Regions from separate parts of the Paenibacillus sp. FSL H7-0735 genome, predicted to be linked through region 2. Evidence: riboswitches for the same ligand, from Rfam matches in the RefSeq annotation. Region 2 holds a riboswitch; the other holds the start of a gene.
The links. Region 2 has a riboswitch for preQ1 ahead of NSS82_RS07300 (queuosine precursor transporter). Riboswitches for the same ligand answer to the same signal wherever they lie in the genome.

Region 1 (16,370 bases), 2.4 Mb from region 2:
CATCTGGTATTCCCTGCCAATTGCATTAGCCGTATTGGGCCTGCTGGCCATCCTGATTTTATCCTATCGGCAGACGATTTTTGCTTATCCGCAAGGAGGCGGAGCTTATATCGTAGCCAAGAGCAATCTTGGTATTCCGACAGGGCTGCTCGCTGGGGGTTCATTATTGGTGGATTACATTCTTACCGTAGCGGTTAGTGCCTCGGCAGGGACGGATGCGATCACATCGGCTTTTCCAAGTCTTCATAATCATACTGTTCTCATCGCTGTATCTGTTATCGTTCTATTAACAATCATTAATCTTCGCGGAGTGACTGAATCGGCTTCGTTCATCGCAATTCCAGTGTATTTGTTTGTGGTTTCGATTGTTGTTCTGATTATCTCCGGTATCGTTAAATATGCAATGGGTGGCGCGCATGCGAATGTTCCTGAAATAGGCAGCGCCGTATCTAATGTAAGTTTGTTTCTACTATTAAAAGCGTTTAGCTCTGGTTGTTCAGCCCTAACGGGGGTTGAGGCCGTATCTAATGCGATCCCAAACTTTAAAGCACCGGCTGAGAAGAATGCAGCCAAGACGCTAATGATCATGGGACTTATCCTTGGCTTTATGTTTACCGGAATCACTGTGCTGGCGTATTGGTATGGTATTGTGCCAGATGAAAAGGCTACGGTTGTCTCTCAGATCGCTGAATCGACCTTTGGCCGTGGCGGATTGTACTTTTTCATTCAAGGGATTACAGCAGTGATTTTGTTCTTGGCAGCTAATACAGCATATTCAGCGTTTCCGCTGCTTGCCTTTATGTTTGCAAAAGATAAATATCTGCCACACGCATTTATGGTCCGTGGTGACCGCCTGGGCTTCTCAAACGGCATTATTTTTCTAGGAGTTATGTCTATCATACTTGTGGCTGCATTCCATGGGAATACGGAAGGTTTGATTCCACTTTATGCGGTAGGCGTGTTCATTCCTTTTACCTTATCCCAACTGGGGATGATGGTGCATTGGATCAAAACAAGACCTGCTGGATGGGTGAAAAGATTTGTTGTAAATACCATCGGTATGCTGACTACATTGACGATTACGCTTATATTTATCATTACTAAATTCTCGAGCGTATGGATGGCATTCATTTTCTTACCTGCTGTAATGTTCGTGTTCCACCGTATTCATAAGCACTATTTGAACACTGCGGATCAACTGCGTATATGTCCGGCTACTGATAAACCTATAATTAAAGGAAGTACTGTAGTTGTTCCTGTTGCAGGGGTTACACGTGCCGTATTACATTCCATCAGCTATGCGAAGTCTCTAACAGATAATGTTGTTGCTGTGTATGTAGGCTTTGATGAAGAAGACATTCATAAGATGGAGCAACGGTGGGAGGAATGGAATCCAGGCGTACGCCTGATTGTACTTCGCTCCAGATATCGTAGTATCATTCGTCCGTTAGTGAAGTTTATCGATACGGTTGAGTGGAAGACAGCTGCGACGGATCACATCACGATTCTGATTCCACAGTTTATTACCAAACATTGGTGGCAAGCCGTGCTTCATAATCAGACCAGCTTTTTAATCCGCTCGTATCTAATGAATCAAAAGGACGTTGTAGTAGCGACTGTCCCTTATCATTTAAATAAATAAGTAGAAGATTAAAGATGAGGTTATATCCGGAACGTTCGGAATATAACCTCTTTTGTATTTTATATGAAGGAAATTGTTGCAAATCCACAGAATTTGAAATTTATATGTTGACACAGAGAATGAGAATCAATATCATTTAAAAGTGAAGCAGAGGTAAAGGTCACCTTTGAATATCAAAGCAGTTACATATAGGAGGGTTTTTAATGTTTTGGCTTAACAGAAAAAGATCAGGAAGCATGAAAGTGACAATGAGCGGACTAATAGTGATGACGCTATTACTTTCCGCTTGTGGTAATAATAATGCTGAAAGCTCATCAAATGCAGGAACAGCGCCTACAACAGCTCCTACAGCAGAATCTACAGAGGCACCTGCTGCTCCTAAGACATTAACAGATGCAATGGGCCATGAAGTAACGATTCCGGCTAATCCACAGCGCGTCCTGGGTTCATATTTGGAAGACTCATTGGTAACTCTGGGTGTAACTCCAGTAGCTCAATGGTCAGTTACAAATGGCGTTCAGGATTATCTGACCACTGAATTGAAGGATGTTCCTACAATTAGTTACGATCTTCCGTTAGAGGCTGTAACCAGCTTTGCTCCGGATCTTATTATCATCCCATCGGAGTCTTCTGTTCAGAACGGGATTTACGATCAGTTGAATAAGATTGCACCCACTTATGTAATTGGGGATGAACTAAATCAAGATTGGCGCAAATCTTTGCTCAAGATTGGTGAGATTTTGAACAAAACCTCTGAAGCAGAAAAAGCCATTAAAGATTATGATGTTAAAGCAGCGGCTGCGAAAGAACAGCTTGCAGGAGCTATTGGACAAGAGTCCGCGGCTATTCTATGGTTGGTGCAAAAAAACTTCTATATTGTAGACGAAACCCGCAGCAGTGGTGCTGTATTATATACAGACCTTGGCGTAAAGCTGCCTAACTTAGTAACAGAGATCCCAGTAGGAACAAGAGCAACTTGGAATCCGATCTCGCTAGAGAAGCTTTCTGAGCTGACCGCAGATCATATTTTCCTTGTAAATAGTGATAAGACTGAGGGTTCGGAGATCCTAGATAGTGCAATCTGGAAGGGTATCCCAGCTGTAAAAGCTGGAAATGTGCATGAAATGAGCTCAACAAGCAGCTGGCTTTACAGTGGTGCGAACGCTGGCAGCAAAATCATTGACGATGTGCTAAAAAGTCTTGTGAAATAAAAGTCGTAATTCACCATGAATGAGACTGATCATTTCGTTGGGGGAGGGCGTGCAGATCAAGTATCTCGGGATACAAAGATCTGCACCATTTTTTTATAAACCAATCCCATAGTACGGAAAAATCGTTCCTGCAATTGTACAACATAAATATTTTTGCGATAATGAGAATGATTGTTGTTATCATATAAACCATTGTAACTATTGAATAAGGAGACAACCCATGGTTTCACCCTCAGATTTCGCAAATCTTAATAAAAATGAACCCAAAAAAGCTCTACATACCCGACCGGCAGCTGCCATTGGTATTCTTATTTTTGGACTTGCTGCTATTGCCTTCGGATTGGCACTTTCGGTCTCAGTGGGTGCGGCAGATATCAAGTTAGCTACAGTATGGGAAGCTATATTTCATTTCAATCCAGATTTACAAAAACATCAGGTGATCAGAGAACTGCGATTTCCACGTGCTATTGCTGGCGCCTTAGTCGGTGCTTGCTTCGCAGTAGCAGGGGCTATCATGCAGGGGATGACAAGAAACCCGCTTGCGGATTCAGGGCTGTTAGGCTTGAATGCAGGAGCAGGAGTAGCGTTGGCAATAGTATTTGCTTTTGCACCCTCACTCTCATTCACTTCACTAATGTTGTATTGCTTTATCGGTGCCGCTGTGGCCTCTTTTATCGTATTCGGAATCGGTTCGCTTTCTTTTAATGGCCTGACCCCCTTGCGATTGACACTAGCAGGTTCGGCAGTTAGTGCTTTATTGGTTGCTATTAGTCAGGGAGTAGCTATTCTTTTCAACTTATCTCAGGATATAGCCTTCTGGTTAGCCGGTGGGATGGGGGGAGCTAGCTGGACTCAGATCAAGATTATATTCCCTTGGGTGGCCGTAGCCTTAATTGCAGCGATGATGTTATCACGATCCGTTACATTACTCAGCTTAGGAAGAGAAGTTGCGGTTGGTCTGGGGCAGCGGACAAGGTTAGTTCAGTTGGCATGTATGATTGTTGTGGTTATCTTAGCTGGAAGTGCGGTTTCAACGGTTGGCCCGATTGCTTTTATAGGACTAATTATTCCACATGTTACACGTTATTTCGTTGGAGTGGACTACCGCTGGATTATACCTTGCTCGGCTGTTCTGGGGAGCTTATTGATTATCTTTGCAGATATTGCCGCAAGAATGATAAATGCACCGTATGAGACACCGCTAGGAGCCTTAATTGCCATCATCGGCGTACCTTTCTTTATTTATTTAGCGAGTAAGCGGAAGGGGGAGCTGTAATGCCCAAAATAACCCTTACTCCAGATGAAAAAGAACGCCGTACACGCACCATAACGGTGTTATCGCTCCTTGCTATACTGATCGTCGTGGTGTTTATAGTCAGTATGAATACAGGGTTTATGCGTCTATCCCCACTGGAGGTATTACATACACTGCTGGGTGATGGAACACATCAGCAAAAGCTTATTTTATTTGATTTCAGATTACCCCGCATAGTAATTTCATTGTTAGTTGGAGCGGGCTTTGCAGTGTCAGGCTGTATTCTACAAAGTCTCGCGCGAAATGCACTTGCTGAACCGGCTACGCTGGGGATAAGTGCTGGTGCAGGTTTTGCTGTAATCATTTTTATCTCGTTCTTTCCGGCTACAACAGCAGCTCCGGTATTTGTCTTGCCTCTCCTAGCGCTTGGTGGGGCTGGCCTGACTGCAGCTTTAATCTATATTCTTGCCTACCGGAAGGCAGATGGTCTGTCTCCTACAAGGCTGATCCTTATCGGGATTGCGGTCGCTGCAGGAATCAATGCTTGCCAGCTTGTATTGGCACTTAGGCTTGATCCTAATAATTATCAATTTGTAGCTACTTGGATCGCCGGGAAAATATGGGGTGGGGATTGGAGATTCGTCCTTGCTTTGCTGCCTTGGATCGTGATTCTGTTACCGTTCGCCTTCTATAAAGCCCGGGTTCTAAATGTATTGAATCTAGGGGACCATACTTCATTAGGTCTAGGAATGCGTGTGGAGAAGGAACGTATTCTCCTTCTGGTAACAGCCGTAGCGCTTGCCGGCTCCTGCGTCGCAGTAAGCGGAGGTATTGGCTTCGTCGGCCTGATAGCACCACACCTGGCTCGCAGGCTCGTGGGACCCCGTCATCAGGTGTTATTACCTGCTAGTGCTTTGACAGGGGCGCTTCTTATGATTACCGCTGATACCATCGGCAGATGGGTGTTGCAACCTGCGGAAGTTCCGACTGGCATTGTGGTTGCGATTATTGGCGCACCTTACTTTTTATATTTACTCGCCAAGTCTAAAGCGTAAATTAGTTCATACTTAGGAGCATAGCTCCATAAAACTTTTAAGGGAGTTGTAGATCATGTCAGAACGTTTGAATACAGAAGAATTAAGTATTGGGTATGCAGAGGCTACTATAGTTAAAGGATTGAACTTGTCTATCCCTACGGGAAAAATCACTGCACTAGTAGGTGCTAACGGCTCCGGTAAATCTACAATCCTCAAAACGATGGCCCGGATTATGAAGCCGAAGAGTGGCACCGTAATGCTGGACGGCAAATCGATCCATAACTTTTCAACTAAAGAGGTTGCTAGGCAGCTAGCGATTCTACCGCAGAACCCAACGGCTCCTGACGGTCTGACGGTATCTGAGCTGGTCAGCTACGGTCGTTTCCCTCATCAAAAGGGATTTGGCACGATGACCGCTGAGGATCGCAACATCATCTCCAACGCCATCTCTGTTACGGGCATGGAATCTTTTCATGATCGCCCTATTGACCGTCTCTCAGGTGGACAACGTCAACGCGCATGGATCGCTATGGCGTTAGCTCAAGAAACAGATATTTTATTCCTTGACGAGCCTACAACGTTCCTAGATATGGCGCATCAGCTCGAAGTTCTTCAACTTTTGCAAAAGCTGAATGAGGAAGAGGGCCGTACCATTATCATGGTCGTGCATGATTTGAATCATGCTACTCGTTATGCGCAGCATATGGTAGCGATTAAGTCCGGTACTGTGGTTAGCGAAGGCTCACCTACTGAGGTTATGACACCAGATGTATTGCGGGAAGTGTTTGGAATTGAAGCGGATATCGTTCCGGATCCACGTACGGGTGTGCCACTGTGTCTTCCTTACGAGCTTGCTGCCTATAAAGCTGTGTAATTATCATCTAAAATCATACAACGAACAGGCTCCTGTCATTGACAAGGGAGCCTGTTCGTTGTTACAGTTGTGGTTGCCTACAATTTCATAATAACTCTTTAAAATAGATCAAGGACCATCATTTATACATGGTTAAAGGAGCATGAAAACATGAATATTGACAAAATTCAAGATGACCTAGAGCAGCTAATGACTGCAGGAATAGTGAAAAGTCATGAGAATTTAAAAGATCACGTGTACACTAAAATGGGCGGCAAGGCTGATATTTTGGCTGCACCAGCTACTTATGATGAAATTCAAAAGATCGTTACATATGCAGAACAAAATGGGATAACCCTTACGGTACTTGGGAATGGCTCCAATGTGATTATCCGTGATGGAGGTGTACGTGGTATCGTTCTGCAAACGGCAGGACTGACCGAAATGGGGATTCGCGACAATCTCTTATATGCGCAATGTGGTGCCAAAATAATTGATGTTTCCAGATATGCGCTTGGTAAGGAGCTTACGGGTCTTGAGTTCGCCTGTGGCATTCCAGGAACAGTCGGTGGAGCGCTCTATATGAACGCAGGTGCTTATGGCGGTGAGATCAAAGATGTCCTGCATAGTGCACTAGCTATAAATAAGAACGGGCAGTTGGTAACTCTGCAAGGAGATGAGCTGCAATGGGGATACAGAAAAAGCGTGTTCGCAAGCGGTGAGTACATTGTACTTGAGGCCAAATTTGCTATGACTTCCGGTGATGTTTTAACGATCAAGGCAAAAATGGATGAACTAACTTATTTACGTGAATCGAAGCAACCGCTTGAGTATCCATCCTGTGGGAGTGTATTTAAGCGGCCTCCAGGCCGTTTTGCAGGTCAGTTAATTCAAGAGAGCGGCTTACAGGGTACAAGAATCGGCGGTGCTGAGGTATCCAAGAAGCATGCGGGATTTATTGTGAATGCAGATAATGCAACAGCCAGTGATTACATCGGGCTAATCCACCATGTAAGAGCGACTGTGAAGGATAAATTCGGTGTAGAGCTGGAAACTGAAGTGGAGATCATTGGAGAAGAATAAATGATAAGCAAAAAGAGCCCGCAATCGCTGTGGGCTCTTTTTGCTTATCATAATCATGTTCGTTTAATCTACTGAAAGGGTGTAATTAGCTCTGTCCGTAGTTATTTCTGCCTTGCGGTCGGCTAAGTCTACGATTTGAAGACCTTCAACAGCTAAATCATAAGTGGATTGTGGCAGGGATACCAGTTCACCATCGGCGTTAAGTGTGCTGCCGAAACCTCTTAATATCAGTGCACTTCCAAGATATTCATCAATAACATCGTCTGCACTCCGGAAATCTACGGACTCTAAATTGAAATGAACTTTATCCAAATCACGAAGTTCTTTCTTTTCAATTGCGATTGTTTCATTCAAATGATTGTTAAGCCAATCCATAAGCTGCTGTATACTTTGTTCCATAAAATGCTCCCACCCTTAGCTCGAAGATTATTATGAATAAGTTACCCTTTTCTTAGGATTTGAATCCTTTTTTTTGCCGCATCTTAATTAACCATATGAATAATTCATGTCATTAAAAAGAAATCCACAATCAAATTGGCATTGGTTTTGAGCTTCCTAATCTCTACATACGCAGGTCTATCCACGTTAATCTGGAGTTATTTGCTGATCTGTATAAGGTAACAGTAAAGAGTAGAACTTGTCAGGAGCGGGCTACCCATGGTATAGTTCAAGACGCAATATGCTTTATGCTTTAAGAAGAAGTCTGCACTAAAGTTGTGCAGGAGAGGTTCGCGAACTCCCTCTATAAAAAACTAAGAATATATTAAACAGTACAAGCGGTTGCTGTCCTTTATCCGGACGTTGCTTCCGTTTCTTCTTAGTGGAGCCAAGTTTTCGAAATCTCGTTCTTCTTTCCATTACCGGCCAAGGCCGAAGGAAAAGAGAGGGGTTTTTTGTCGTGTCAGAAGGAAGATTGAAAGAGGAAATGCAAGAAGTTACTTTGCTTGGTAATCAGGGAACACAGTACAAGTTTGGTTATGATCCAGACATTCTGGAGGTGTTTGATAACAAACATCCCGGACGTGATTATTTTGTTAAATTCAACTGCCCTGAGTTCACTAGCTTGTGTCCTGTAACGGGTCAGCCGGATTTTGCCACGCTGTATATTTCGTATATTCCTGAACAAAAAATGGTGGAATCCAAATCATTAAAGCTGTATCTGTTTAGCTTCCGCAACCATGGTGACTTTCATGAGGACTGTGTCAACATTATTATGAATGATCTGATCTCACTGATGGATCCGCGTTACATTGAGGTATGGGGCAAGTTCACTCCGCGCGGAGGCATTTCAATTGATCCTTATTGCAACTATGGAAGACCGGGTATGAAGTATGAGGCGATGGCGGAACACCGCTTAATCAATCACGACCTCTATCCAGAAAAAGTGGACAACCGCTAAATTCCAACTTGTGATAAGGAGAGATTCATATGAACAAAAAAGCACTCGTCGTATTCAGCGGCGGACAAGATAGCACCACTTGCCTGGTTTGGGCATTGCAGCAGTATGAGGAAGTGCAGGTAGTTACCTTCAACTATAATCAACGTCATGCGGCTGAAATCGAAGTTGCAACAGAGATAGCAGCTAAGTTTAATGTAAAACAGCATATTCTTGATCTGGGGCTGCTTAATCAGCTGGCACCCAATGCACTTACCCGTCAGGATATAGATATCGTGGCTGGTGAAGGGGATGAGCTTCCAAGTACTTTCGTCGATGGACGGAATTTGTTGTTTTTATCTTTTGCCGCAATATTAGCTAAACAACTGGGGTACTCCCATATCGTCACTGGGGTTTGCCAAACGGACTTTAGCGGTTATCCGGACTGCCGTGATGTTTTTGTGAAATCATTGAATGTTACGCTGAACTTATCTATGGACTATGAGTTTGCGATCCACACTCCCCTAATGTGGCTGGATAAAAAAGAAACGTGGGAAATGGCCGATCAACTGGGGTATTTTGATTATGTTCGCGAACACACACTGACCTGTTACAACGGTATTATTGGCAGTGGCTGCGGTACTTGTCCAGCCTGTCTATTGCGTCAGCGTGGTCTTGAGCAATATGAGGCGGAGAGAATGGAGGCCGGTTCTTAATGCTTAACGAGGTTTCAGTCTGCAAAATATTTACGTTCGATGCGGCACACCAGTTAGTGGGACACAAAGGGAAATGCAGCAATCTGCACGGACATACTTATAAGCTCGAAGTAGTGCTTAAGGGCAAACCTATGGCCGCGGAAGGCCACTCGGATGAAGGCTTCGTCATTGATTTTAGCGATATCAAAATGACAGTACAACAAAGCCTTGTAGATCGTTTAGATCACGCTTTTCTTGCTATGGGAAATGAACCTGTGTTAGAGACGTTAACGAATACGGGCTCCAAAGTAGCCTTATTGTCTTTCCGCACCACAGTGGAGAATATGTCTTCATATATTGCCTACAAGCTTAAGCAAGCAGGGTTGCCTTTATACTCGGTAAAGCTATGGGAGACTCCAACCTCTTGGGCAGAGGTGCTGGCTGAAGATGTTCCGGATGAAGGGCCATCCTACCGTTTGTATGGAGGCTGTGACTGTGAGTAAGATTCCTGTAATTGAAATGTTCGGTCCAACTATTCAAGGCGAAGGTGCGGTAATTGGAGTGAAGACGATGTTTGTCCGCACCTATGGCTGCGATTATCGCTGCGGCTGGTGTGACTCCGCTTTTACTTGGGATGGTACGGCTAAGAATAAGGTTCGCATGATGGAAGCAGAAGAAATCATAAATGAATTATTGGCGTTAGCTGGAGATAATTTCGACTGTGTTACGATTTCAGGCGGTAATCCTGCCTTGATTGGTGAAGGAATGGGTACCTTCATCAGTCTGCTTCATGAGCGTGGAATAAAAGCAGCGATAGAAACTCAGGGGAGTAAATGGCAGGATTGGTTCAATGACGTGGATGTGCTGACAATCAGCCCTAAACCCCCAAGCTCAGGAATGACAACGAATTGGGAAATGTTAGATAACATCATGAGTAAGATGGAGAAACTGGGTCGTTCTACGCATAGCTTGAAGGTCGTAGTGTTTGATGATAATGATTTTGATTATGCGAAAAACGTTCACCAGCGATATCCGAATGTGCAGCTCTTTCTGCAGCCTGGTAATGATGATGTCACGGAAGAGGGCAACATTTCTGCTCGACTTCTGGGAAGGCTGGAGTGGTTGTTTAATAAAGTAATCGTGGATTCGGATATGAACAAGGTTCGTGTACTTCCACAGCTGCATGCATTGATCTGGCATAATAAGCGTGGCAAATAAAAGATTGATGAAATCGTCCGGGTATCTGCTTACAGATGCTCGGTTTTTATTTTTAACATTTGTAACTTCTAGTAGGTAGATAGTCTGTCCCAGTTTCTGGTATGATTTTGAAAAAAGCTCTTGGAGGTTATTCATTTGGAACAATCAACAGCATTATTAATTATCGATGTTCAAGAAGCCATGTTCTCCTATGAACTAAAGCTGTACGATGAAGAGGGTGTGATGGACAGGATTGTCTCCCTTCAGCAAAAAGCTCGATTAGCAGGTACTCCTATTGTGTATATTCAACATACCGAAGATGAGGAGTACACAAAAGGTACACCCACTTGGCAGATCAGTCACCGCATCACACCGCAGGAAGGCGAAGTTATCGTTGAGAAGCCTACTTGGGATGCTTTTCACCGAACGGAATTGCAAGATGAACTCCAAAAGCTCGGGATCACGAATCTGGTGATCTGTGGGATGCAAAGTGAATTCTGTCTGGATACGACAATAAGACGCGCATACAGCATGGGATATAAAAGTGTACTGGTTTCAGATGCTCATAGCACCTTTGATAATGGGGTTCTGAGTAGTAGGGAGATCGTTAAGCATCATAATGCGATAATTGGAGGTAGATTCGCCCAGTTACGAGCTGAAAGCGAGGTTCAGTTCTAGATGAATACACCCCAGGCTGCCATGAAGCCTATTCAGCGTTCTCGCCTTAGATTGTTTGCTGGCAAACGATATTTTATTTGGAAAAGATATTTGAAATGGTACACTGGACGAAGCAAAATAGCGAAGCAGCGTACGGATGAAACATTATCTTATGCAGCTATGACTCATGCTACCCCGTTATTAAGAAGTCTTCGGAATGTAGATATGGTGCTTCAATACAATAAAATTACTAACTTACGGCTGGCAATTGCGAAGCTGGATGGACTTGTTGTGCAGCCGGGGGAGACTTTTTCCTACTGGAGAAGTATTGGTAAGCCCACTAAACGAAAAGGGTATCTGGAGGGTATGGTGCTGCATTATGGTGGTTTTCATTCCGGGGTTGGAGGAGGCTTATGCCAGTTGTCTAATCTGATCTATTGGATGGCACTGCACACACCACTTACCGTTATTGAACGGCATCGTCACAGCTATGATGTATTTCCAGATGAACAACGTACACAACCTTTTGGAAGCGGGGCGACCTGTTCTTATAACTATTTGGATCTTCAATTGAAAAATAACACCGCTCAAACGTATCAACTAAAGCTCTGGCTGGACGATAGCCATTTACACGGGGAATGGAGATGCAATGAGCAGGCGCTTTATGATTATGAAGTATACGAAAGTGATCATAGGATTAGTCTAGAGCCTTGGGGCGGATATATACGCAGTAATAAGATCAGTCGAAAAGTATATACCCGATCTGGAGATCTAATTGGAGATGAAGCTGTAACTGATAATTACGCACTGATGATGTATTCTCCGCTTCTTCATGGATAAGAGGTTAGGGCTTAGGGATATAACATAGAAAGGTATGAACGTTATATCTCTAGACCATCTCCAAAGGAGCGGATTAACAGCATGAAAGCACTAACCTACCAAGGGAAGAAAAAAGTGGAAGTTAAAGAAGTAGCTGATCCGAAGCTTGAGAAAAAAGATGACATTCTTGTTCGGATTACCACTACGGCGATTTGTGGCTCGGATCTGCACATTTATAACGGAGAAATTCCAGGTATGCATGATGATTATGTTATTGGTCATGAGCCGATGGGGATTGTTGAGGAAGTGGGACCTGACGTAACTAGAGTCAAAAAAGGTGACCGAGTCATCGTCCCCTTTAATGTCGCCTGTGGGCAGTGTTTTTTCTGCCAGCATGAGATGGAGAGCCAATGCGACAATGCTAATGACGCCAAGGACACAGGCGGTTATCTTGGTTATTCCGATACTTATGGCGGTTTTGCTGGCGGACAAGCTGAATTGCTGCGGGTACCTTATGGTAATTTTGGGCCTTTTGTAGTTCCGGAGGATGCAGAAATGGAAGATGAGAAAATTCTTTTCTTATCTGATATTGTGCCTACTGCTTGGTGGGGAGTAGAAAGCGGGGGAGTGAAGCCGGGAGATACGGTCATTGTTCTCGGCTGCGGGCCCGTGGGACTGCTAACTCAAAAGTTTGCCTGGATCAAAGGAGCCTCTAGAGTCATTGCTGTTGACCATATCGGCTACCGATTGCAACATGCGAAGCTGACCAATAATGTTGAAGTTTATAACTTCGAAGAGATCAAGGACATTGGGGCTCATTTGAAGGAGATCACTCATGGGGGCGCAGATGTAGTTATTGACTGTGTGGGTCTAGATGCCAAAATATCTGCCTTGGAGAAAGTGGAAACGGTTCTGAAGCTGCAAGGGGGCTCGCTCAGTGCATTCAGAATGGCCGCGGATATCGTACGTAAATTCGGAACCATCCAGCTTGTAGGGGTCTATGGACTTAATTACAATATGTTCCCGCTGGGTCAGCTATTTGAACGAAACATCACATTAAAGATGGGACAAGCGCCGGTGATTCACTATATGCCGTTGCTGTATAAGATGATTAAAGAAAATAAATTTGATCCTACAGATATCATTACGCATCGCCTGCCAATTAGTAAAGCGGAGCATGGCTATGACGTTTTTAGTGAGAAAAAAGAAGATTGCATCAAGGTTGTTCTGAAGCCGTAGCCTTTTAAGAAGCATGAGCTTTCGTCAGAAATGACATTGCTTGTGCTTTTTTTAGTGAAATCTTATGAAAATAGATGCATTTTTTTACGGTCTGCGTTAAATTAACATAAGTGACTTAAGATATTGAAAGGACGCGTAACATGTGAAACTTAAAAAACCGCCACTTCCGATTCCACTATTAATGTTGATAGGGATTGTGGCCATCTCTTTTTCCGCCATTTTTATTAAATGGTCTGATGCACCTGCATCTATACAAGGCATGTACAGATTATTATTTACCTCACTGCTGATGCTGCCTTTTGCAAGACCCTATAGTGGAGCTGCTTTTGCTCTTCGTAAAAAAGACTGGCTAATGCTCATCCTCTCAGGCGCAATGCTTGCGCTGCATTTTTTGCTATGGATGGGATCATTAAAGTATACTTCGGTAGCTAGTTCAACAATGATCATGGCACTGGAGCCTGTATTTATTATGCTGGGTGTTTATTTTTTGTATAAGGAAAAGACAGCTCTGTCTGCTATTCTAGGGCTTGGCATTGCAATTGGAGGTGTCGTGTTTATCGGCTGGGGTGATATTGGAATCTCTGCAGATAATCTTAAAGGTGATCTATTATCGGTCGGAGGCACTGTCGCGGTAGCTATACATATGCTGATCGGTCAAAAGCTAGTGGTGCGCATGCCCTCTTATTTATATAGCTTGATTGTCTTCTTGTCAGCCGCTGGCGTGTTCGCCGTATACAATCTGTTCATGGGGATTTCCTTTTTTAATTATCCGGCCAAGGAATGGGGAATCTTTGTATTATTAGCAGTGGTGCCAACGGTGTTTGGCCATATTTTGTTTAATTGGTTACTACAATATGTATCTGCGACTACGGTTTCAATGAACATTTTAGGAGAACCAGTGGGTGCCAGTATCTTAGCGTATTTACTCTTGGGTGAACAGCTAACAACCTTACAATGGGCAGGTGGACTGCTCGTTATGATTGGACTCGCAGTATATTTGTACGCGGGAAGAAGGAAAACTATCCGGATGGCTGATGCCATTCAGAATGCTTCATAACAGATATTTTACACATAAAGGGGTAGTAATGGATGGAAGAGCAGAATCAATATTCAAATAATCAGGCAGAAAAAAACGCTGTGCCAACAAGCGAAGAGCTTTGGAACGAAGATACTTATACCGCTTGGGTAACTCGGTTTGGTACACCGTCAGAAGCAGCTGCAAAATTAATAAAGGAACCAAGTGCAAAGCTTTACCCGCTCCTTTCTTTTTTTGGAGAGGTGAAGGGGAAGAAAATGATGAATTTAATGGGCTCAAACGGAATGAAGGCCGTGGCACTCTCATTACTAGGTGCGGAAGTAACGGTTGCTGACTTCTCGGAAGCCAATGCGCGATATGCGGCTGATCTTGCCCAAGAAGCAGGGGTACCACTAACCTATATCGTCTCAGATATTCTTAAGCTACCAGAAGACGTCCTTGACGGTTCATATGACATCGTCTTCGCGGAGTTAGGAATTGTTCATTACTTTACTAACCTTACACTATTCATGGAAACAGCTCGCCGATTGCTTTCTCCTGGAGGCGTATTTGTACTCCGCGATTTTCATCCGGTAACGACCAAGCTTATTTCCTCAAAGGGATCTACTGCGAAGGTACGCAAACACAAAGTAAACGGAGATTATTTTGACTCATCATTGGAAGAGAAGAAGGTATCCTATTCCAAGTATTTGCCTTCCACAGGTACACCAGCAGGTGAACAAGAGCATAGTGTTGTGTATTGGCGCCGCTGGACACTCGGAGAAATTGTAACCGCTGCAGCTAATAGCGGACTAGTGATCCGCCAATTAGTAGAAGAACCTAATCTATCTTCCGACGTGTATGATAAGGGAATTCCTAAGACCTTCACATTGGTGGCTGGAAATGGCGCAAGCCTGTAAGAGGGATCGCTGACATGTGATTTTTAGGGTATAACATTTGTGCTGAACTGAGGTGCTCTCGGTTCAGCTTTTTTTTGTGTAAAACATAAAATTTTAAACTTTTTTACGGAGATTATTCCATTACAATGGCAACTTATAGGGAATACAATGATTTTACATTCCGGATTGAAAGCGATTACTTTAAGGGTTAATGCATTCTCAAAGAATTTGAGGTGGATATCAAAATGAACGAAGTGTTGCTTCGTATGGAGGGAATCAACAAGTTTTTCCCAGGTGTTCATGCTTTGAATGAATGTCAATTTGAGCTGAAGCGTGGGGAAGTTCATGCGTTAGTAGGAGAAAATGGCGCTGGCAAGTCTACCCTTATGAAGATTGCGACAGGTGTCTATTCCAAGGATACTGGTCAAATGTGGTACAAGGGAAATGAAGTGGAGATTGTTAATACCCGTGAAGCACAGGAGCTTGGAATTAGTATCATCCATCAGGAATTGAATTTAATGCCTCATCTTACGGTCGCCCAGAACATTTACATTGGACGAGAGCCGCGAAAAGCTCTGAAATGGTTCGTTGATGATTTAGAGATAAACCGAAAAGTTCAGGTTTTGTTTGATCAAATGAATCTGAAGCTGGATCCCAGAGTTTTGGTATCAGACCTGACCGTTGCTAATCAGCAAATGGTTGAAATCGCTAAAGCCTTGTCTTTCCAAGCCGAGGTATTGATCATGGATGAACCAACCGCCGCGTTAACAGATACAGAAATTAACGAGTTATTTCGAATGATTGAGCAGCTACGAGATAAAGGTGTGGGAATTATTTATATCTCTCACCGCATGGATGAATTGAAGCGAATTACAGACCGCATTACAGTTATGCGCGATGGTTGTTATGTAGATACCGTTCGTACCGATTCAATAACGATTGATCAGATCATCAGCATGATGGTTGGACGTGAATTATATCAAACGTCGAAACCAACGATTGCGAAACAGACTCAGCAAGTTGTCTTAGAAGTTCGGAATCTTTCTAGAGGGCATGCGTTCAAGGATATCAGCTTTCATCTGTATAAAGGTGAGATTTTGGGCTTCGCTGGTTTAATGGGAGCTGGACGCACCGAGGTTGTTCGTGCCGTATTTGGTGCCGATCCCATCGATGAAGGTGAAATTATGCTCCATGGAAAATCGGTTCGTATACGTCAGCCACATCAAGCGGTACAGCATGGTATTGGGTATTTGTCCGAAGACCGTAAACGTTTCGGACTGCTTGTGGATATGGATATCAGCATGAATAATGCGATTGCCTCCTTTTATAAATTCCGTAATTCATTTGGCTGGATGAAGGAGCGGGAGATGCGAAGCTCAGCGGAGCAGCATGT
Region 2 (16,370 bases):
CCAGCTTTCTTCCCCGGCTGGGCAGAACGTAGTCCCAATTTCCCAAAGCATGATACGTCATAAACAAGACGATGAGGGCGACAGCACTTATTGATAATATAGTTAGTTTTGTCTTCATCTCTAGTTCGCCTTTCTTCTCATCAGCAAGTAGATAAACAGACCACTACCGATGACGCCTACCGTGAGACTGATTGATATTTCATATGGATAGATAATGAGCCTGCCCAGAATATCGCAGAACAGGAGGAACACCGCTCCGAGAATGGCTGTATGCGCCAGACTTTTTTTGAGGTTATCCCCTATGTACAACGTTACAATGTTAGGTACTACTAGACCCAGAAATGGAATCGTACCTACGGTTAAAATGACAACAGAGGAGATTAACGCTACAATTACCAATCCCACGTTGACCACCGCTTTGTAGTTCATGCCAAGATTGACGGAGAAATCCTCGCCCATACCGGCTACCGTAAATTTATTAGCGAAGAGATACGCCAGAATGACAAGTGGAATGCTGATATAAATTAATTCGTATTGGCCTTTGATAATCGTCGAGAAATCCCCAAGCATCCAAGATGAGATATTCTGAATCAAATCATTTTTATACGCAAAAAATGTTGTAATCGAGCCTACAATGTTGCCAAACATGAGTCCGACCAGCGGGATAAAAATACTATCCTTGAACTTGATCCGATCCAGGATTCTCATAAAAATAAAGGTGCCCAATAGCGCAAAAACAAAAGCAACAAGCAATTTCTGCATTGGCGTTGCGCCTGTGAATAACATGAGGGATACGAGAATACCAAATTTTGCGGAATCCATCGTCCCTGCCGTAGTCGGTGAGACGAATTTATTGCGTGACAGCTGTTGCATAATTAATCCGGCAATACTCATGCTGACTCCAGCGATAATCAATGCGGCTAACCGGGGAATCCGGCTTACCAGCAAGGTCTGTGCTTGAGATTCCGTAAGATGAAAGAGATCTAATGGGGATATATCTTTAACGCCTATAAACAAAGATATAAATGAAAATACTATTAGAAGTAGGGACAAATATTTTAGTTTCATGAGTTGTTCCTTATCTGTTTAATAGTTTACAAATGCGATATTATGATAATGATTTTCATTCGCAATGTTTTAAATTATACCTAAGCCCACTTTGAGGGTCAACCCTTTCATATACTTAAATTTAAAATAATTAAGACTTAGGCTTATCTGCTTAAGTTACATAAAAAAAGACACCCTAACGGGTGCCTCTTTAATCTCTGCCATATTTTTAGCGCTAAGCCATAGGATTTATTTGAATTTCTTCCAATCCTGATTACTGTTCTCCAGCAGATGTGCAAAATCATTCTCCAACCGCTTCTGCTCAGCCTTGCGCTGATCTTCCACTGCCTTACGGGTAGCTTCTTTACGGTCATTTTCCTCCGCTTTCAACGCATCAGATTGCGCCTTCAGCTTTCCTAGAACATCACTGCTTAGCAGGTCTTTTAACGTAGCAGGGCCATCATTCGTAGCGGCTCTTGGTGTGGTAGGCATTTTCTTTTTTTTAGCCACTGTCCATCATCCTTTCTAGTACTGAATTAAATTGGAATTTGTTTAAGTTATTGGTCTTTTCGTTTATAATGTTTACTAAGAGGTGAGCCCTATGAAGTCCAATGATTTATGTCCCCGGCTACAAAAAAGTATGGATATTATCGGCAGGCGTTGGACTGGTTTAATTATCTACCAGCTCCTTCAAGGACCCCAACGTTTCAATGTAATTGAAGCGGCATTGCCCATCAGTGGAAGACTGCTCTCCGAACGGCTCAAAGAGCTGGAACAGGAAGGGATCGTTCTTCGAGAAGTGTTCCCAGAGACCCCCGTGCGAATCCAATATTCTTTGACGGATAAAGGTCTTGCCCTGGAATCAGTCATCCGAGACTTACAGAGTTGGTCCAAAGAATGGGTCGATTGCGACACCGATAGCCTAAATCCAACTCTCAAAATGTAAGCGTTTTATCTGGTATTTTAGACTTTAAGGCCTACAATGACTAAATCACGCTCTATACCGTCAAGTTCAGCCACACCAGGCAGCATTCCCCACTCTTTAAAACCAAATTTTTTCAGCAAACCAAGGCTTGGATCATTATGTCCAAACACAAAGCCGACTAGATTCTTAATTCCGAGACTAGGGGCTTTCTCAATGGCCTCTGTCAGAAGAATTCTGCCAGCACCACCACCACGGAACTTTTCATTCACGTATACGCTGATTTCTGCTGTTGCATTATACGCTGGACGACCATAGAAGGATTGAAAACTGAACCATGCTGCAATTTCATCTCCTTGCTTCAGTACCCATAAGGGACGGTGATGGCTGTTATGCTCAAGAAACCATTTCTCCCGGTCTGCAACAGTAATGGGTTCCAGATCTGCAGTTACCATCCTCCCAGCAATCGTTGAGTTATAAATATCTACAATAGCTGCTAAGTCTGCAGATGTCGCATCTTCAATTCTGCTGTTCTCCCAATTCATCCCTTAATTCCTCCAAATGTGTTAATTAACTCAGGCCGACCTGCTCCTGGCTCCATTGCCACAGCCGTTCGGCCTCTATTGTATTCTGCGCTCTGGGAGACAGTTGTTTAATCTTTCTTCGATAATAATATTGACCGGTTACCTCTTCAAGATCAGGATCTGTAGCCAAATAAATCGCTGTATCGGCGCCTTGTTCAGGTGTTAAGAAAAAGTATGAGAGTAACTTAAGTACCGACTTGCCGAAGCCTGTCTGCCGGTTTACACCTATATTCGTCCCCACTGCACCTGGATGCAAGCAATTCACCGTCACCCTTGTTCCGTGAAGACGCGAAGCCAGCTCCCGCGTGAACAGAATATTGGCTAGCTTGGATCGGGCATAGGCTTTTGCAGGATTAAAACGGCGAGCCAGGGTTGGATCTTCATAATGGAGCGCACCTATTTTGTAAGCACCGGAGGCAACCACAATGATACGGCCTTGCTCTGCTGCCTGCAACGACTCAAGTAACAGATTTGTAAGTAGAAAATGCCCCAAATGATTTACGCCAAGATCCATCTCAAAGCCGTCCTTCGTAAGCTGACGCTTAATCGTGACTACCCCGGCGTTATTGATAAGTATGTCTAGAACCGGATATTTCATAGTAAATTCCTCAGCAAAGCTGCGAATGCTCTCAAGTGAAGCCAGATCACACAACATGAGCTCGATATCCTCGGAGTGGCTCTTTTGTTTGGCGGCAGCAAGTGCTTCTTCTCCCCGCTGGCGATTACGGCAAACCATAATGACTTTGGCTCCCTTGCGAGCCAGTTCAACTGTTGTAGCCAGCCCCATACCGGAATTCGCTCCGGTAACAAGTGCGATTGTTCCTCTCATTCCAAGAATCACTCCTCTCTCAACAACCGTACCCGAATAAGCTTTAGCCTAACCTTAGGAGAAGTATATTTAAAGATATGTTACACCAACTAGTAGGGTTAAGAAAAGCTTCATGTCATGATTAGCCAACGATAGTTATAGTTCGTCAGGTGCGTCTGGTCTATTTTTGATCTATAATAGGAATATTGCAGTTCTAATCGTGAAGTTGAAAGGGGAACACCAACTATGAATAATGCTTTGACAAGCCTAGAGCAGCAAATGGCGGGCGAAGGCCTGGATGCCCTGCTCGTAACAGATCCCAAGCATGTCTACTACTTAACCGGCTTCGCCAGCGATCCGCATGAACGTTTTCTGGGTCTGCTGCTGATACGCGGAGAAGAGCCTATGCTCATTCTGCCTGCATTGGATGCAGAAGCGGCTCAAGCGGCTTCTTCGGTCACCAAAATCCTAACTCACAGTGACACTGATAATCCCTATAACCTGCTAAAAGATTGTTTCGGCAGCAGCAAGCTTGGAACTCTTGGCATAGAGAAGGAACATTTCTCAGTAGCCCGTTTTGAACACCTAACCGCTGCTGTTCCAGCTGAACGGTTTAGTGATATTGGTCCATTGCTGCGCAGCATGCGCTCCAAAAAGACCCCGGATGAAGTTAAGCGCATGAAACATGCCGCTGAGCTAGTTGAGGAAGCCTTGCGCCGCGTTCTTACCCACGTAAAAACAGGCGTTACAGAAAACGATCTAGTAGCGGAGCTAGAATATCTAATGAAAAAGGTTGGCGCTTCCGGTCCTTCCTTCGACACTATGGTGCTTTCTGGTCCGAAAACTGCCCTACCTCACGGTGTTCCTGGCAACCGGGTCATTCAGCCAGGCGATTTCCTGATGTTTGATATCGGGGTGTATGCCGATGGTTATGCTTCTGATATTACACGTACCTTTGCAATTGAATCCGTGGACGACAAGCTAATCACTATTTATAACACTGTGCTGGCTGCCAACGAAGCTGGGATCGCTGCCTCCAATCCTGGAGCACCTTTCGGCTCAGTCGACAAAGCTGCACGTGATGTAATTGAGGAAGCTGGATTCGGGGAATATTTCTTGCACCGTGTCGGACACGGACTGGGCATGGATGTTCATGAATATCCATCACTTCACGGACAGAACGATGACATTATCGAGATCGGCAATGTGTTCACCGTTGAGCCAGGAATTTATGTGCCTGGACTAGCGGGTGTGCGTATCGAAGATGATCTGATTATTACAGCTGAAGGCGCAGAGACCTTAACAAGCTTCCCTAAGGAACTGACTATTCTTCATTTGTAGAAAAGAATTACAAGCCCACGGTCAAAAACACAGAGCAGCGATTCCTCCAATAATGAGAGAATCACCGCTCTGTGTTTGTTTTTATTTAAACCTGTGTTCCCCACATCCCGCGAATCGACCCAGCCTCTTTAACCATCCTGCCGACCAGCTCCGCGACTGTAGGTATATCTTGGATCATTCCTGTTACTTGACCTGCCCAGCCGATGCCCTCTTCTTTGATACCATCATAAATCCAGCGCTTGTTGGCTGCACCACTGATATATTCTTTTAATGCTTCATAGGTCGGTGTCACGCGCTCGATTTCAAGGATTTGATCAATGTAGTCACTACGCAACACTCGTGCGGGTGCTCCAATAGAACGTTTGATTACAACCGTATCCGACTCTGAGCTTTCTACTAAAGCTTTTTTATAAGAAGCAGCCGCGTGCACACATTCCACTGTAGCAACGAAACGAGTGCCCATTTCGATTCCCTCAGCCCCAAGCGCATGAGCAGCCATCCATCCACGGCCATCTCCGATCCCACCTGAAGCAATCACAGGGATATTAACCGCATCGACCACTTGAGGAACGAGCACCATGGTTCCAACATCGTCACGCCCTAAGTGACCCCCGCCCTCTTGCCCAACAACAATAACCGCAGAAGCGCCTAATTGTTCGGCCTTTTGGGCTTGTCTGCGTGAGGAGACGAGCACGAGCGTTTTAATATCGGTGGGCAGTAACATTTCCAGTATAGGGGCTGGATTCCCTCCAGTGAGGCTCACCACGGGAACCTGCTCGTCGATGGCGACCTGCACCCGGTCTTCATAACCAATCCCATGCATGCCGATAGCAAAATTAACCCCAAATGGCTTGTCTGTTAGTGTTCGTACCCGCCGTATTTCTGCACGTAAGGCCTCAGCATCCGGAAGACTCATTGCTGTGACCTGACCCAGTCCACCGCTATTTGAAACCGCAGCCGCGAGGTCTGCATAACCTAAATAAGCAAGTCCTCCTTGAATAATAGGATATTCTATGTGCAATAACTCCGTAATACGGGTGTTCCATTTCATCTTCATCTACACCTTTCCTATCTTTAAGCAAAGCAGAATCACGGCAAATAAAAGGGCAACTCCCCCTGCCAGATAATCTATCTGCTGAAATTGCAGTCTTTTAAAAGAAGTCCTTCCTTTACCATTACCATAAGCACGCGCATCAATTGCATAGCTCAGCTGTTCAGCACGTTGAATCGTTGTGAAGAGCAGAGGAATAATGATCGGAATGTACGCGTATATCCGTTTAGGCAGTGACAATACTGTAAGATCATAACCTCTAGCCTTTTGTGCGAGAAGGATACGATCAAGCTCCTCCTTGAGGGTAGGGATAAAACGGATCGCAATCACTATCATTAAAGAGAACTGTTCTACGGGTACCCCCAATTTGGATAGAGGGGCAAGCAGCTTTTCCAGACCATAAGCTAAGTCCAGCGGCTTAGTAGTTAAGGTTAGAACTGAGGCTAACAAGATGAGCAATATAATACGCCATACAAAACGTAATCCTATTCGCAGTCCCTCTTCAGTCACCTCGATAAAAAACCATGACCAGAGAACCGTCCCTTTGGTGAACACGGCATTGTAAACAAAAGTAAACAATAAAATAAATAATACCGGCCGCAGCCCTCGCCAAAAAAAATGCACAGGAACTTTCGACAGTAACAACATTCCCAGTACAAAAAAGGTTGCAACAACATAACTAATCCCCGTTCCAAGCATCATAAAGCTAAGCATGAGTATCACGATACTCACAAGCTTTGTACGAGGATCTAAACGATGAAAAATCGAATGTGTCTCCACATATTGACCGACTAATACGGAATCAGCCATGCTCTTGCCCCCTCGAATGCCAAATCGGCAAAATCGCTTCGAGGATATCCTGCTCTTTACAGCTGGCAACTTCAATCTTCTGGTCAGATAATTCCTCCATTAGCTTCAAGAGCTGTACGGGTTCAGGCAAGGATAGTCCAAGTTCCAGCAGTAATTCTTCCTTTTCCAGAAACAATGTTCTGATATCATGATGCCCTTTTAACTGACCTTCATGAAAAACAATGACCTCATCCGAGTATTCGGCAACATCATCCATCTGATGCGAAACGAAGAGGATCGTGTGATTGTCTTGTTGCTGCCATTCCTTTAGTAGCTTCAGCAAAGACACTTGGCTAGCAGGATCGAGACCCGCTGTCGGTTCATCCAAAATCAGCAGCTTCGGATTTGTCATCAGTACAGAGGCAATAGCTACACGGCGCTTTTCACCACCGCTTAACTGGAATGGATTTAAGGGGAGAATTCCCTCAGGCAAACCCACTTGTGGCAAAATCGTTTCAATCGCCTCTGTAATTTGCTGACGTGAAGCGCCCTGTTGATTCAGAGCAAAAGCAAGCTCCTTATACACCGTTGTTTCGAATAGCTGATGCTCAGGATATTGAAAAACGAAACCCAACTCAGGGACAACCTTTAAGCGCCCTTTGGCATCTCTGCTGGCAGGCTGCTGATTAATCCAATAGTCTCCTTTTACGGTGGGAATCAAGCCCTTCAGCACTTTGACAAAGGTAGACTTTCCTGCGCCTGTTGGACCGATAATAGAAATCCATTTGCCCTCAGGAATAGTGCAGTTTATATTGTGCAAAGCCACATGATCGGCATAGTTCACACTTAGATTTTTTAATTGGTAGACCATTGTGATCGAATTATCCCCTTCCAATCGGCTGTTAGCGGTGCTGCTGAATGGAGCAATGTATGTACACGCACTGCGAAGGGCAGATGTAATTGATAGTCCGCAACAGGCATGGTTTCAAAAAAAGTCAGTGGATCGCCGTCAAACTCAAGTCGTCCTTGGTGCAGGAGTAATACGCGTTCTGCTGCAAGCACTTCCTCCATATGGTGGGTGATATGAATAAGGGTCAGGCCTTGACGATGCAGCTCTTGCATGATGGAAAGAACCTGCTGTCTTCCCTGAGGATCAAGCATTGAGGTAGCCTCGTCAAAAATAATGACTTGCGGGCGCATCGCCAATATAGCTGCGATAGCGACACGTTGCTTTTGACCTCCAGATAACTGATGTGGCATAGCCTCCAGATAATCCTCCATTTGAACGGCCTGCAAGGCATGATCCAATCGGCTGCGCATTTCCTCCCTCGGCACACGGATATTCTCCAAACCAAAAAGCACCTCATCCATAACGGTTGTGGTGATAAACTGATCCTCTGGATTCTGAAAAACAAAACCGATTTGCTGATGGATCTCCGCAAGATCCGTTGGTTTTGCCGTGTCCAAGCTCTTAAATTGTACAGCCCCTTTTCGTGGCAGCAGCAGTCCGTCCATGAGCTTTGCAATAGTGGATTTGCCAGAACCATTCGCGCCAACTATCGCCACAAACTCCCCTGCTTCTATCGTAAAGCTAATATCCTCCAGGAGAGGTTGTCCCTTTTTATAATAAAAACAAACTTGATCGAAGGTAAGCATTTATTCACTCCCCTTTTGAAGGTGCCAAGCAGCAAAAAATGCCTCAATGCTGTTCTCGGAAAATGCAGGTGCAGGCTTCTCCCATTTTGTCACTTTTGATCCATTCACAGCAAAGATTTCACCGGTTAAATCCGCGTCGGACTCCCTCAATAATGCAGTCACGAAGGAAGCAATATCCTCCGGGTCACCTATTCTCCAAAAGTCAGGCAAAGGTTCATTCCGACTGGCATGTTTTTCCCTCAGATGGTCAATTATAGGTCTGGTCATATCCGTTAACGCCGCTGGAGAAATCGCATTGACCCTAATCTGGTCACGTTTCAGCTCTGCTGCGAGCGTCCACATCATGCCGAGTATTCCAGCCTTGGCTGCACTATAATTCACCTGACCCACGGAACCTGCTAGTCCAGCAGCAGAGGTCATCAACAGGATATCCCCACCTGTTTCACGCATATGCGGTAATACTCGTTGAATGCAATAATAAGTACCATTTAAATGCACATCCAGAACAGTCTTCCACTGTTCATCCGTCATACGTTGACATTTCTGATCCTGCAAAATCCCCGCGTTAGCTATCAACACCTCGATACGACCGTATCGGGCAATGACCTCATCTACCATGGCAGTGACTGCGACTGGATCGGCTACATTAGCAGCGTACCCTAGCGCCTCTCCGCCTGCCTGGCGGATCTCGCGCACAACCTCATCGACTAAGACTTGTTTCGTACCATTTACAACCACTATATAACCTGACTTACCAAGCTGCATGGCGATACTACGTCCGATCCCTCTTGTTGCTCCAGTAATTAAGGCTACTCTATTCATCACTACACCTCTTTCACTGCAAAAGCTCCCGCAGCAATAACATCGCCAGCTTCTGTTGTAAGGATCACTTTCACAAAGCAGTCGTCAGCTGCAAAATCAAAAATCACGACACTATCGACCTCTATAGGCTTATGAAATTTCATATCATATTGTGTGATCCACTGTGTAGGGTGCTCAGCAATGTACAAGGATTGGGCTAATCCCATAAGATACATCCCATGTGCGATGGGTCGCTTCAAGCCAGCCTTGGCAGCGGCATCTACATCTAAATGTATAGGCGCCAAGTCTTGGGAAGCAGCTGCATATTGCCGGATAGCTTCAGCTGTTACGCACTTTTTTATCATGATCATCACCTACCCGAATTAACACTGTTTCTGCGGTGACTATTAGCTTACCCTCACACCTACAAACCAGCGTATGTATGTAAAAAGTCAGTTTACCCTGTCTTCCTTCTTTTTGCACCTCGCCCGTTAACGCTAATTCACAATCCAAAATCATCCCCGCCGTAATCGGAGCCTGATATGAAAATTTCTGAGTGCCGTGAAGCAAGGGTTCACCGATGATTAACCAAGGAATATCGAAGTCTTGCCAGAAAATAATAGGCATCGTCGCAGGAGCAATCAGCTTTCCATTTATCGTCTGCATGGGTGCTTCGATACTCTGTGCGTAGTCCGAAATCCAATCAGCAGTCATATGGATCTGATGTCGGACACTGTTCATTCCATAACCTCCACGAGTGTTGCCAGACCTATCCCGCCGCCGATTCCCAGAGTAGCAAGCCCTCGTTGGTAAGGAGCATGTTGCATTTCAGCACATAACCGAGTCATTAAAATAGCCCCGGAAGCTCCGTATGGATGGCCTATTGCTAATGCCCCCCCGCCAAGATTGACCTTTTCCTGTGGAATTTGAAGCTCATTCAGTGAAGCCAATACTTGTGAAGCAAAAGCCTCGTTAAACTCTACGATATCTAAATCGGCAACGGTAAGCTTTTGGCGTTTTAACACCTTTTGCACAGCTGGTACAGGCCCCATCCCTAAATAGTTCGGATCTACACCCGCAGCTTGCGCATCCACGACCCGTAAAATAGGCTTCAGCTTAAGCTGCTGGCATTTCTCCCGAGACATCATTAATAGAAGCGCTGCGCCATCATTAATAGGACAGGCATTTCCAGCAGTGACGGTACCCTTTTCTTCAAAAATTGGCGGCAGCTTTTGCAGCTTGTCCAGACTCGTATTAGCCCGAGGACATTCGTCGGTGTTCACCCACTGCCCCTCTACCTGAAGAGGTACTATCTCCTGCTGAAACCGGTCACTTTGCTGAGCATGAACCGCCTTTTGATGGCTTTTCAAGGCATATTGATCCTGCTCTTCTCGAGAAATCCCGTATTTCCGAGCTACATTCTCTGCAGCAATTCCCATATCCGGATCACCGTAAGAGCTAGGCGTAAAATGTGCACGGGTATATAGCTGCGGAACCCCCATTAAGGTCTGTGGTTTAACCATTTTCCATGGAGCACGGCTCGTACTTTCGACACCACCCGCTAAATAAATCTCACCAGCGCCGCTTTGAATCAGTCTTGCTGCTATATTAATTGCCTCTAGCCCAGATCCGCACTGACGATCCACGGTGACGCCCGGTACCGAAACAGGCAGCCCCGCTTCAAGCGCAGCTACCCGGGCAATATTACCTCCTGGGCCCACAACATTCCCAATAATGACATCATCGATCAGTTCTTTAGGCAAGTTCGTTTCGGCTACAATATGCTGAATAAGCGGCGCCAGTAATGCTTCCGGCTCAAGTGTACTTAATAAGCCACCCATTCTGCCAATCGGTGTACGTTTTGCCATGACAATTACTGCTTCTATCATACCATCGCTCTTTTCACATAGTCTTTCATCGCTTGCCGGGCAATTTTTCCACTGCTTGTATAGATAAATTCATCCAGGGTTAACAGCTGCTTCGGCGCTTTGTAGCTTGCTAAATACTGGCGGCAATAATTCTTAATTTCGTCGACAGATAAATGCTGCTCTCCGCTCCACTTCACGAGGGCTATCAGCTGTTCTCCCCAGTAATCGTCAGGCACGCCAAGCACCATCACTTCATCTATTTCCGGAAGAAACTCCAGCACCCTCTCTATTTCTTCTGGATAAACGTTCAGGCCTCCGGATATGATTTTATTCTTCAAACGTCCCGCCATATATAAATAACCAGCTTCATCCTGATAAACATAGTCTTCTAAAATAAGCCATCCCTCTCTAAAAGCTGCTGCTGTCTCATTCGGCAATTGATGGTAGCCTAAAAATATCATATCACTACGCACATATAGCTGCCCAATCTCCCCAGTAGGGACTTCCCGGAACTGTTCATCACGAATGGAAATTTGCACCCCGGGATAAGGTTTGCCTATAGAGGTCGGATTATGCTCGGTCAGAACATTCAAATAACTAATATAACTCGCTTCTGAAGAACCGTAGGATTCATAAAGGCGCGCTCCACCAAACACTTCCATGCCCCTTTTCTTGGACAACTCCGACCACTTTGCACCTGAGCTAATAATCGCATCAATCTGTATCTGCCCAGGTACAGCCTGCAACATCATGGATTCGATCATTGTTGGTACGACGAACAGCACCACACCCGGAATTTGCTGGCACAGCTCTAACACCTTCGTGGCACTAAATTTTTGTGTGATATGAAAGGTTGCTCCACAATATAGACTCTGCATTACGGCGAATAAGGATAGGGAATGCACAAATGGACCTGGTGCCAAAACATCCTTCATAGCGTCCAATTCAAAAGCAATATTCGAGACCTCAAAGCTTTTTAACCATGATAAATGGGTACGCATATAACCTTTGGGCAACCCGGTTGTGCCTGAAGTAAAGCCAATAAATAATAATTCATTCGTCTCATCCAACTCAGCCTCCGGCTTCAGGGCAGCCAGCCACTGATCATAGGAACTTGTTCGTTCATTTGAGAAGGTCAGTGTTGGGATCGCTTGATCCTTGAGGACCAGATTCTTTGCGGCTTCCGGCTCGGCAAAAATCATTGTCGGCTGGCACTGTTCTATAATAACCTGCAGTTCATTAGCACTCCATTTGGGATCTAAGGGAATGGGAACACAGCCCGCATAAATCGCCCCCAAGAAAACCTCAACAAATTCAATACGATTCGTAGATAAAATCGCGATTTTGTCATGCCTCAGACCCTTTTGCTGTAGGCCATTCGCGATTCTCCGCATCGTTTCTACTAATGTTGTATAGGTATGACTTGCTAGGTCATGGGTTAAGGCAATGTTGTCAGGCTGCTGTGCTGCATGACGCAGTATAGGAACTACTAGATTCATCCTTGATCACACCTGTTCGTAATTTCTGTGACTACCAATTATATACATTTTCTTCAATCGGACTGCCCCGCAAGTCCAGCCCAGACTAAAGGATATGTGATAAGCGCCATCGCAGGCGCTCCTGTTAAACTAACCCGCTAAAATTGCTATGATAGCTTATTTTAGCTTTATATTATTTTTATGTACACATTTTCATGTAACTATTAAGTCCATCTTACAACTAAAAAAATAGCCAGCACGCATCGATTATGATCGGTACGCGCTGGCTGTATTGTTGTTTAGTCCTTCTTTTGAACGGTCGATGGTGTACCCTCTTCAGCAAAAGTAAAGGTTCGGGCGATATATAAGATAGGTGTGCTTACTGCGGTTAGTAAGAACTTCGCTAGATAAGTTGTAAGCAAAATTTCAAGCCATACATTCCAGTCATACAAGCCCGCAAACGCAATGGTGCAGAAGATAAGTGTATCCACAAAGGAGCTAATCATCGTACTGCCGTTGGAACGAATCCACAGCTGACTTGAGGTGCTGTAATATTTACGAATCCAAGAGTACAACCGAACATCTAGGAACTGACTAATGAAGTAAGCAGTAAGACTACCCAAAGCTAGTCGAGGCATCAGCCCAAAAATCGTCTCCAAAGAAGACTGAGCGATATCGGTCTCCTGTGGCTTAAATACTAGTACCATCTGCATAATGACTGTAGTCATAAGCAAGGTGAAGAAACCAAACCAGACCGCTTTACGTGCTTCCGCTCTTCCGTACTTCTCATTAAGCAAATCGCTGGTCATATACAAAGTGACATACATCGTATTTCCGAGTGTCATCACAATATCAAATGGCATAGCAATCGTCTTAGCTACCTGAATGTTAGCAATTACAGTAGCAATACCTACCCAGGCATACATTCCACTTTTCCCGAACAGGCGGTAACAGAGTAGAAAAAAGGCAAAATTGACAATAACAAATAAAACTCCCCACAACAAATTAAACATATTACTGAAACTCCTCCTAGTTTTGTTTACGCGGGATGGTTACGAACCGCGGCTTACATTATTAAATTTTTGGAACAAAACATTAATACTCTATCACAATAGCGCTTAACAATCCATAAAAATAATATTTTTATATGAAATTGGTAGTTCCAGTTCTTTTTTTTCGACAATTATCTAAAATAGTCAGCAATAATTCATTTTTTTCAGAAAAAAATGCTCTATAGGACAAAACTTTCACTATTCATCCAGAGGTTAATTCTATAGAATAGTATCAAACACCTTATTCCCGATCCATTTAGTAGAAATATGACATAACTATGGAATATATCTCGGGTCGCCAATTTCCAGCAGTTGGCCTGGAGTATCTAGTGAAGACCAAAAAAAGAAATGACCTCACCGTCCATAAAAAAAGGAGAGAACGATATGTTTCGTATCAAGCATTCGATCAGTCGCAAATTCACGCGTTTATTATTTGTTGTTCTGTTGCTCACGTCTCTTTTGTTAAGCACCAGCTTCTACTTTATCTCCATCAATATCTTCAACAGCTATGTTATGCCACAGATTAACAAAATCCTTACTGCCGCTGCTCAGGACGTATATAAGAATCTCAACGTAATGCACGCCCAGCAAACCCTAAATAAGAACGATCAGTCTGCCACCAATCTCGAGTTCTATTTTCAGGAAAAGAGGAAACAACATGGAGTGGAAACCATTTTTCTGGTCAATCTGAAAGGGAAAGAAGCTGAGATTCTATCCGCAGATCACGATGCAAAATTGCAACGGGCAGAAAGTGTCACCGTATCCTCTGCAATGCAACAAGCCTCTAAAGGAAAAACTGGACTAAGCGATACATATAGCGACGCACATGGTATACATAAAACAGCTTATATCGGTATTCCCGGAAGTACGATGGTTATCGGTGTAAGCAGTGACGTAAGCTTCATTCAAGAAAAAACAGACAGTATTCTATGGACAAGTGCCGGAATCACACTTCTGACGTTGATCATCGGTCTAACTGGTGCATGGTTTATGAGTGTGCGTATAACACGTCCAATCTCAAAACTGGCAGCTTATAGTGCCCGGCTCGCAGAGGGAGATTTCACCGAAGAATTATCAGTTAAAGGAAATGACGAAGTTGCACAGTTGTCCGTAAGCTTCCAAGCGATGACCCAACGCCTGAAAGAAATGATCGGACATGTACTGGTAACCTCTAATACTGTCGTTGCGGATTCCAACTCTTTAAAAGAACGTGTTGAGGTTCTCAACGATATGGCGGATCACTCCAGCTCATCGGTAGTAGAAATCGGCAAAGGTAGTACGACTATCGCTAGCAGTGCATCAGATAACTCGAGAGCAATGGAAGAAATCAATTTAGGCATTCAAAGTATTGCCTCAGCAGCGAATGAAGTCACAGAGCAAATCAGTGAGGCTTCCGCTGAAGCAAGTGGCGGTAATGAAATTGCTCAAAGTGCCGTGCTGCAAATGCGCCAGGTTGAACGTGCTTCCCTACAGTCGCTGGATCAGTTACAAATCATGAATGAGCGTTCAGTAATGATCGGAGAAGTCGTTCACAGCATTACTGAAATTACGAAACAGATCCAAATGCTGTCGCTGAATGCTTCAATCGAAGCTGCACGCGCAGGAGAGCATGGACGCGGCTTTGCTGTTGTTGCCGGAGAAGTACGCAAGCTGTCTGAACAATCCCGTAACGCAAACGAACAGATCCGTGACTTCCTACTTGGCCTTCAGGAAGATATGAGCCGCTCCGTTACTGAGATGAACCACGTGAATTCTGAGGTTGCCTCTGGAGTCGGCAAGGTAGCAGAAGCAGGTGATGCCTTTAATCACCTCTTGATCCTTATCCAAAGCATCAATCACAGCATCCAATCCGTATCTGCGGCTACACAGCAAATCTCGGCAAGTACAGAAGAAGTCAGTGCTTCCGTCGAAGAAACTGCACAAATTACATCAAGATCGCAAGAAAGTGCGGACACACTCGCTGCTAACTCAGAGCGGCAGCGCGTCGAACTGGAAGGCCATGCAGAAACCGTTAAACATCTGTATGAGCAAGCCAAGAAACTCCAAGAAGCTGTGCAGCAATTTAAGATTTAACGCTTGAAAACCAATAACCCCCGTTCACACGAAAGTGTTGAAGGGGGGTTTTTAGTTTATGGCTCACTAGCGCTTGCTGAGGTCTCGTTTAGACTCGGCTGCATGCGCTAGGCTTGCGCGGAGCTCTCGCTTAGACTCAGGGTGCATGTACTAGTTTGCGCGAAGCTCTCGCTTAGACTCGGCTACATGTACTAGTTTGCGCGAAGCTCTCGCTTAGACCTCAGCACGCTATTTGCTGCTGGCTTGCGGACTCAGATGCCGCTATTACTCGAAAAACTGCCATTTGGAGGCTTTTTCGGACTCGAGAGACGTTATTGCCTCATAATCAACCCAGACTCAGCCTATTTTGTTCAAATAGCGCCTCTGGTGTCCAAAAACGCTCCAAAATAACCCTTTTATCGCAAATAAGGTCTCCTGAGTCCGGAGCCAAGTTACTCAAAGTTCCTCCATGGATGCTACCTACAGCAAATTACTCAAAGTTCCTCCGTGGATGCTACCTACTGCAAATTACTCTAAGTTCCTCCGTGGATGCTACCTACAGCTAATTACTCTAAGTTCCTCCGTGGATGCTACCTACAGCAAATTACTCAAAGTTCCTCTGTGGATGCTACCTACAGCAAATTACTCAAAGTTCCTCCGTGGATGCTACCTACTGCAAATTACTCTAAGTTCCTCCGTGGATGCTACCTACTGCAATAGAATCAGCTACATGCACTAGCTTGCGCGAAGCTCTCACTTAGACCTCAGCACGCTATTTGCTGCTGGCTTGCGGACTCAGATGCCGCTATTACTCGAAAAACTACCATTTGGAGGCTTTTTCGGACTCGAGAGACGCTATGGCCTCATAATCAACCCAGACTCAGCCTTTTTTGTTCAAATAGCGCCTCTGGTGTCCGAAAA

Region 1: another riboswitch for preQ1. It lies ahead of queF (preQ(1) synthase); the one in region 2 lies ahead of NSS82_RS07300 (queuosine precursor transporter).

What each region holds. Positions count from the first base shown of each region.
Region 1 covers NZ_JBBOZH010000001.1:3,967,299-3,983,668, reverse strand. Annotated here, with positions in the region: gene NSS82_RS18035 (APC family permease) at 1-1,642, shown strand, start outside; gene NSS82_RS18030 (iron-hydroxamate ABC transporter substrate-binding protein) at 1,846-2,853, shown strand; gene NSS82_RS18025 (FecCD family ABC transporter permease) at 3,074-4,129, shown strand; gene NSS82_RS18020 (FecCD family ABC transporter permease) at 4,129-5,163, shown strand; gene NSS82_RS18015 (ABC transporter ATP-binding protein) at 5,219-6,019, shown strand; gene murB (UDP-N-acetylmuramate dehydrogenase) at 6,170-7,081, shown strand; gene NSS82_RS18005 (hypothetical protein) at 7,145-7,480, opposite strand; PreQ1 riboswitch class I at 7,800-7,843, shown strand; gene queF (preQ(1) synthase) at 8,007-8,480, shown strand; gene queC (7-cyano-7-deazaguanine synthase QueC) at 8,510-9,172, shown strand; gene NSS82_RS17990 (6-pyruvoyl trahydropterin synthase family protein) at 9,172-9,654, shown strand; gene queE (7-carboxy-7-deazaguanine synthase QueE) at 9,647-10,369, shown strand; gene NSS82_RS17980 (cysteine hydrolase family protein) at 10,505-11,026, shown strand; gene NSS82_RS17975 (VanW family protein) at 11,027-11,845, shown strand; gene NSS82_RS17970 (zinc-dependent alcohol dehydrogenase) at 11,927-13,063, shown strand; gene NSS82_RS17965 (DMT family transporter) at 13,206-14,120, shown strand; gene NSS82_RS17960 (class I SAM-dependent methyltransferase) at 14,153-14,998, shown strand; gene NSS82_RS17955 (sugar ABC transporter ATP-binding protein) at 15,223-16,370, shown strand, end outside.
Region 2 covers NZ_JBBOZH010000001.1:1,586,969-1,603,338, reverse strand. Annotated here, with positions in the region: gene NSS82_RS07380 (iron chelate uptake ABC transporter family permease subunit) at 1-118, opposite strand, end outside; gene NSS82_RS07375 (ABC transporter permease) at 121-1,068, opposite strand; gene NSS82_RS07370 (YqkE family protein) at 1,297-1,557, opposite strand; gene NSS82_RS07365 (winged helix-turn-helix transcriptional regulator) at 1,649-1,993, shown strand; gene NSS82_RS07360 (GNAT family N-acetyltransferase) at 2,011-2,514, opposite strand; gene NSS82_RS07355 (SDR family oxidoreductase) at 2,540-3,382, opposite strand; gene NSS82_RS07350 (M24 family metallopeptidase) at 3,608-4,702, shown strand; gene NSS82_RS07345 (NAD(P)H-dependent flavin oxidoreductase) at 4,788-5,753, opposite strand; gene NSS82_RS07340 (energy-coupling factor transporter transmembrane component T family protein) at 5,760-6,563, opposite strand; gene NSS82_RS07335 (ATP-binding cassette domain-containing protein) at 6,556-7,413, opposite strand; gene NSS82_RS07330 (energy-coupling factor transporter ATPase) at 7,398-8,198, opposite strand; gene NSS82_RS07325 (SDR family NAD(P)-dependent oxidoreductase) at 8,199-9,020, opposite strand; gene NSS82_RS07320 (MaoC family dehydratase) at 9,023-9,364, opposite strand; gene NSS82_RS07315 (FAS1-like dehydratase domain-containing protein) at 9,339-9,740, opposite strand; gene NSS82_RS07310 (thiolase family protein) at 9,737-10,888, opposite strand; gene NSS82_RS07305 (AMP-binding protein) at 10,885-12,366, opposite strand; gene NSS82_RS07300 (queuosine precursor transporter) at 12,645-13,358, opposite strand; PreQ1 riboswitch class I at 13,369-13,414, opposite strand; gene NSS82_RS07295 (methyl-accepting chemotaxis protein) at 13,782-15,470, shown strand.